Regions from separate parts of the Pseudogracilibacillus sp. SE30717A genome, predicted to be linked through region 2. Evidence: riboswitches for the same ligand, from Rfam matches in the RefSeq annotation. Region 2 holds a riboswitch; each other region holds the start of a gene.
The links. Region 2 has a riboswitch for cobalamin ahead of SPD48_RS03290 (DUF4430 domain-containing protein). Riboswitches for the same ligand answer to the same signal wherever they lie in the genome.
Positions count from the first base shown of each region.

Region 1: it holds a riboswitch for cobalamin, as region 2 does, so the genes downstream of both, SPD48_RS07515 (DUF4430 domain-containing protein) here and SPD48_RS03290 (DUF4430 domain-containing protein) in region 2, are expected to answer to the same signal.
Region 3: it holds a riboswitch for cobalamin, as region 2 does, so the genes downstream of both, SPD48_RS07730 (hypothetical protein) here and SPD48_RS03290 (DUF4430 domain-containing protein) in region 2, are expected to answer to the same signal.

Region 1 is NZ_JAXHDF010000004.1:100,661-102,937, reverse strand. Features, by position in the region: gene SPD48_RS07520 (murein hydrolase activator EnvC family protein) at 1-322, shown strand, start outside; cobalamin riboswitch at 489-678, shown strand; gene SPD48_RS07515 (DUF4430 domain-containing protein) at 855-2,277, shown strand, end outside.
Region 2 is NZ_JAXHDF010000002.1:112,093-114,369, reverse strand. Features, by position in the region: gene SPD48_RS03295 (ECF transporter S component) at 1-411, opposite strand, end outside; gene SPD48_RS03290 (DUF4430 domain-containing protein) at 418-831, opposite strand; cobalamin riboswitch at 891-1,069, opposite strand; gene SPD48_RS03285 (ATP-binding protein) at 1,077-2,277, opposite strand, start outside.
Region 3 is NZ_JAXHDF010000004.1:152,649-154,925, reverse strand. Features, by position in the region: gene SPD48_RS07735 (SDR family oxidoreductase) at 1-635, shown strand, start outside; cobalamin riboswitch at 672-869, shown strand; gene SPD48_RS07730 (hypothetical protein) at 997-1,269, shown strand; gene ku (non-homologous end joining protein Ku) at 1,320-2,144, opposite strand; gene ligD (DNA ligase D) at 2,244-2,277, shown strand, end outside.

The sequences.
Region 1 (2,277 bases), on a different contig from region 2:
TTGGGGTAAAATGCATAAAGGAATAGATATTGCTCGTACGGACCGTAGTACAAGCCCACCAATATTTGCAGCTGAAAGTGGCACGGTAGAAACAGCTGGTACATTAAATGGGTATGGAAATACAGTGATAATAAACCATGGAAATGGAATGAAAACTCTTTACGGTCATATGTCTTCGCTTACTGTCAGCTCAGGGCAGAAAATATCAAGAGGGGAACAAATTGGAGTAATGGGTGCTACAGGAAGATCAACAGGTATACATCTTCATTTTGAGGTTCATATCAATGGATCTATTCAAAACCCAATAAGCTATTTAAACTAAGAAAGCTTGTCAGGCATTTGGTCTGACAAGTTTTTTTAGTATGGAGGCAAGAAGGAAAAGAAGGAAAAGTTTCTGCTAAAAAGCTACTTATTTGAATACCTGAGCAAAAGGAAGGATTGTAAATTGTAAAATATTGTTTTATACTTATAACTAGTGTACTAAAAAAATTAATAGTTTGTGTTTTGGTTTTTTTGCATAAAGCAAAAAATTAAAAAGGAATCAGGTGAAAATCCTGAACGGACCGGCCACTGTAAATGGGAAGCTGCCCTTATAATGCCACTGGTTAAAAAACTGGGAAGGTAAGAGGTAAGCAAAGATCCATAAGTCAGGAGACTTGCCAAAGCATATATGCACTACACCTTCCAGGATAAAGGTTTGCATAAGAGCGGAATTTTCCTACTGTATTTACATGCATATATAGAATTTTCTATCAAACTCTTACCTTTTTCTGGAGGTAGGAGTTTTTTTGTTGAGCGAATGGTATTTTAAACTAAAGAAATAAACTAATAAATTTGATAAGGGGAGAGGAAACTTGAAAGTCATTCATAGAAAGTCGCAACGATGGTTATCGATATTTCTAGTATTTATATTATTCTTTGCATCTGTACCTACTTCAGCAGGAGCAACGAAAGACATTGATGCAAATGAAATCAATCAATTTGAAGTTGAAAATCAAGTAGAATTAAAGAATGAGGAAGAAGTAAATGTAGAAGCTGACCAATCTAATGAAGATATTAAAGAAGAAAAAGAAGACAATAGTGATGAAGAAAAAGACAAAGGTCTAGAATCCACAAAAGATAATAATTCTAAAAAGAGTGAAGAGAAAAATAAAGAAGAGTCGAACGATAATAATCTATCTAATGAAGATAAAGTAAAAGTTAAAAAAGAAGCTATAGAAGAAAACGATTCAAAGGATGAAGCAGAAAAGGAAGAGGACTTAGAAGATCGTAGTGCCGAAATTAAAGAAAAAGTTGAAATATCCGTTCAACATGCAACAGAATATTATAAAGACAACCCTCCAAATTATAAAAGTTATAAAGGATCGCATAGTGACTATTGGACCTATGCTGCATTGTGGGGAGCAGGACTAAAAAATTTAAGAAATGATATCCCTTGGGAATCTGAGGAATCTGCACCATGGGCACGACATACATACTGGTCACAAGGAAAAGATTCTAAAGTAACGAATTCAAACGAAGCTGCAGGAATTATAATTGGATCAATTCTACTAGAAAAAAATCCATATAGATTTGGCAATAGTAATGTCGTTGACGATTTAATAGCAAAGCAAAATAAAGAAAATGGTAATTTCTCTACGCTTTGGGGAGACCCTTGGGCAATGATCGCGCTTGATTTAATGGATGCAAAGTATGACAAAGAGAAGTTAATCAATTTCCTTTTATCTAAGCAATCAACTACAGGAATGTTTGGAGATGCAGATGCAACAGGATGGATTTTAACTGCATTAGCTCCATATTATAATGAACGACAAGATGTGAAAAATGCTATAAATGCAACTGTAGAATATATACATGAATATTATCAAAATAATAATGACGTTCCTGGACAAATGTTTGCAGCAAATTCTAACTCAACTGCTTCCATTATTATGGGGTTAGCAGCTAATGGGGAAAATCTATACAGTACAAAATGGACCACAGAAGAAGGTAATATTGTTGAACAATTCATCGATAATTATCAGCAAAAAAACGGATCTTTTTGGTGGCAAAAAGAACAAGCTGGGGCAATTGCAATGTCAACGGATCAATCTGTACTTGCTTTATCGACTGTTATACAAGGTGAGTCGATTTTTGTTCAATTAAAAGGTCACAGTCAAGGACTTAAAAAGAATACGACTGTTTCAGTCCGGGTTGAAGGAATAAATGAGACTAGTTATCCAGAACAAGACGTTCAAGTAGAAACATTTGCTGACAAACCAACTGCGTTAGAGGCAA
Region 2 (2,277 bases):
ATACGTATCAAATGGCAGCCCTACAATATAATATGGCCAGAACTTTCCTGCTACTTGATACGTTGTCAGAGAAATGATAACCCCGTAAAAATATCCACTCAAAATACCTATTAAACCGATAACAGACAATGGGATTCGCGGGAAGTATTTTCCAATTATACCACTAATAACTCCAATTAATCCCCATGAAATCACTTGCCAAATTGTCCAAATACCCATACCTAATAAGATATTTGATAAAAATGTAATAATTAACGCGAGTATTAGAGCGGATCCCGGACCAATTAAAATTCCACAAATAATAATTAATGCTGTGACAGGTTGCACATTAGGTATAAAAGCAAGTACAGAACGACCGACAATGCCTAATGCGGCAAATATTGCAAGTAAGGTTAGTTTATATGTATTCAAAACGGTTTATTCCCACGCTTGTAAATCAAAAACAACGTGGTCTCCATCTTCTAATTCATACTCTGTAGCACCAACCATCGCCATTTCATCATTCACAAAATACATCCAAGCTTTTTGTTCATCTTCTTCCGGTGCTACACCGTCGATGGAATTAATAAATCCGCCATCTTCTTCAATATCAAAATTTTCCTTCATTACATCCATTAGAATCTCATTCTCTTCAATTTGAATTTCTTTTTCTGATAGTATTTCTTTTCCTTCATCTTTAGATATAGTGACAAGAACTTGAGTCTCTTGTACTTCTTCTGTCTCTTGATTCGCATTTTCTTCCTGTGTTGTATTTGCGCTATCATTGGAACAACCAATAAGTAAAAATAATGTACTCACTACTGTAAAAATAGAAACCAACCATTTCTTCATTTTAATACTCTCCTTTTTTAGACATAAAAATTAGAAGTACGTTTTCCTTCGAAACGACATTCTTTTTTAGAATTAAGGCAGGTATTCTGACTTCGTAATTCATCCTACTCCAAGCACCTTCCCGTATAATACAGTGGTTTTTCGCTTGTTTCGTCCTTACTTACAGTTGCGAGGACAGTTCTAGATTTTCACTAGATTCCCTATTATGCACAAGTGCACCTTAATTCTTTCCTTGGTATTTAATTTTATTGTGGAATTTTAAAACTGAATGTTGTACCTTCATTTACCTTACTTTTAACTTGAATCGTTCCTTCATGAGCTGAAACAATATGTTTGGCAATTGCAAGACCAAGTCCTGTACCCTTTTTCTTCTTATTCCTAGTCCGAGATTTATCGGCCTTATAAAAACGTTCGAAAATAAATGATAAATCTTCTTCAGGAATACCGCTACCATTATCTTCGACTTCAACATAAAAGTAGCCGTCTTTGGAACGAACAAGAATATGAACAAAACCATCTGGCTTCGTATGTCCCAGTGCATTGTCAATTAAATTAGTGAAAACTTGTTCAATTCTATCTTGGTCAATTGTAATGATATTCTTTTCAATCTCTTTTGTCAATCGTAATTGAATATTATTTTCATCTGCCATTCCAATGAATTTTTTATAAATTCGTTCAATAAATTGTTCTACATCAATAGATTCTAAGTTTAATTCAATATGGCCTGCTTCCATACGTCCAATATCTAATAATTCATTTACTAGACGTCCCATTCGAAGAGATTCTTCATGAATAATACTTGCGAGTTCATTTTTTTCAACTGTAGACTCGGCAATATCATCAACAATAGCCTCACTATAACCTTGCATTAACGCAATAGGCGTTCTTAATTCATGAGAGACGTTTGAAATAAAGTCTTTTCGTAATTTATCTAACTGCCGTTCTTCGGTCATATCTCTAATAACGGCTACTGCTCCGCGTACATATGAATTATCATATAATGGGGTCATAATCATTACCCAATCTCGACCTTGTAAATTGAGTTCTTGCAAAACTTCTTTTTCTTCTTTGATAACTTTTTGAAGAATTAATTGTAAGTCATCAGGAAGTTGGTCCTCATATTCATCAAAGCGAACATTATTTTCAAAATACCAATCTTGTATAAATTGTTCAGCAGGCGGGTTAATAACAATGATTTTACCTTCTCGTGTTAATGTAATTACCCCATCGGCCATCGAATTTACAATACTTGTTAACTGCTCTTTCTCTTGTCGAAGTGCATTGATATGGAAATTAAGCTGTTTACCCATTCGATTAAATGCAATTGCTAATTCACCAATTTCATCGTGGGTTAAAACAGGTAATTTAGTATTAAATTCACCTTTCGCTAAATCAATTGCTGCCTTCCTCATTTGTATTAATGGAGCAGTAATTCTTGTAGACAGG
Region 3 (2,277 bases), on a different contig from region 2:
TGGTAGTAGGGGCAAACGGACAAATTGGAAAACAGCTTATTGACTTATTAAAAGAGAGTGAACATACTCCTGTAGCAATGGTACGGAAAAAAGAACAGGCAAATAAGTTTCAACAAGAAGGTGTTAAAGCAGTAGTGGCAGATTTAGAAGGTAGCGTTGAAAAGATAGCAAAAGCTGCTGCCGGCTGTGATGCAGTCGTATTTACTGCAGGGTCTGGAGGTCATACAGGTGCAGACAAAACTTTATTAGTAGATCTCGACGGTGCGGTGAAAACTATCGAGGCTACTGAGCAGGCAGGAATAAAGAGATTTGTTATGGTAAGTGCATTTCGGGCAAATAGCCGAGAGAAATGGAATGAAAAAATCCGTCATTATTATGTTGCTAAACATTATGCTGATAAAGAATTGTTAAGAAGTGGATTAACATATACGATTCTGCGACCAGGCGGTCTGACGAATGATCCAGGCACTGGAAAAGTCTTGATAGGTGAAAACCTATCCGAAAGCGGAACAATTTCGAGAGCTGATGTTGCTAAAATAGTTTTTTCCTGTTTGGATAATGAAAAAACGTTTAACTGTTCATTTGATGTATTAGAAGGGGAAGAAGCTATCGAGAATGCTTTAGAAAGATTATAGTAATATAAAAACTTAATGATATAATTAAGCTATTAACTGAATATAGGAGAAATAGGTGTAATAAAGAAATTATCTTTATTGCTTAAAAGGGAAACCGGTGAAAATCCGGTGCTGTCCCGCAACTGTGTATAGGAGCGATTCGAAATAATCCACTGTTTTCATATTTATGAAGACGGGAAGGATCGAAAAGCGATGATTATGAGCCAGGAGACCTGCCTATTTGATCTCGTACATCAGTTCCTACGGAGGATAGGAGGTGTTGGTAAAAGAGCGCGGTGTTTTTTAAATAAAGACGCCGAGGCTTATTTTGATTTGGATCATACACTTACGAACAACCTTCTTTTATAGGGAGGTTGTTTTTTTGTGGAAAAAGACTATGGAGGTGTTCAAATTGTACGGAACAGTCAATTACTTCATCGAGCGATTGCAGACAACAATAATGAATAGGCTTGTTATAGAAAAGAGTCTTTCATTAGAAGAAGGGTATACAAAATTTAAAAATGATATCCAAAAATTAGATGAAGCAAAAGAAGTGAAAGAGGCTTATTTAGTAAATTTAAACAAAGCATATGAAATCGTAAATGAACGTGTAGGTGGTCGCAAAGAAGATGAACTATTAGGAATGCTTATTTAAATTAGAAATTGGGGATGTCCAAAAAAACAAAAAGGACACCCCCTTTATCATTATTTTGCAGTTTTTTTCGCCGTTGTCGTTTTTTTCTTCGGTTTTGTTTTTTCTTTTTTTGCTTTATCCAAAGAGGCTTGGAGGGCATCCATTAAGTTTGTCACATTATCCGGCTTTTTCTTGTCAGTAACCGGTGTAGTCGTTTCTGTTTTCTTGTTTTCGATAATATCAAGTAAGGAGTCACGGTATTCATCTGTATATTTTTCAGGATCAAAAGCAGTTGTCAGTTGGTCGATTAATAATTTTGCGGTATCAAGCTCTTTTGTCACTATTTCTACTTTTTCCGGTATATTAGGTACATCCTTGATGTTTCTTACTTCATCTGGATAATGAATCGTTTCCACAACAAGTATGTTTTCATAGAAGCGAATGACTGCAAGCTGTTCTTTGGAACGAATCATCATCTTAGCTACCCCTATTTTACCCGTTTCTTCTAAAGCTGTACGTAATAGAGAATAAGCTTTTGAACCACCATCTCCAGGTGATAAATAGTAACTTTTTTCGAAATAAATTGGATCAATTTCTTCTAGTTTAACGAAATCAAGAATTTCGACAGCTTTATCACCTTGTTCTTTTTTTATTGCTTTTAAATCTTCTTCATCTAACATAACGAATTTGTCTTTCGTAATTTCATACGCTTTAACGATTTCTTCTTCTTCTACTTTTCGGTCGCAAACCGGGCATACTTTTTGATATTTAATAGGTGATTGACATTCTTTGTGAAGTTGTCTTAATTTCACATCTTTATTTTCTGTGGCAGCATGCATCTTTACAGGAATATTGACTAGTCCAAAACTTATGGTTCCTTTCCACATGGTATGCATGAAAAGACGCCTCCTTTTCAATTTAGTTTGTGTATGCTTTTGCATTTTTATCCTTTAAAAAGCACAACTTATTACTAAGAACTGAGGAGTGAAAATAAGATGGAATTAATGCAACCTATCCCAACAGCAAAAA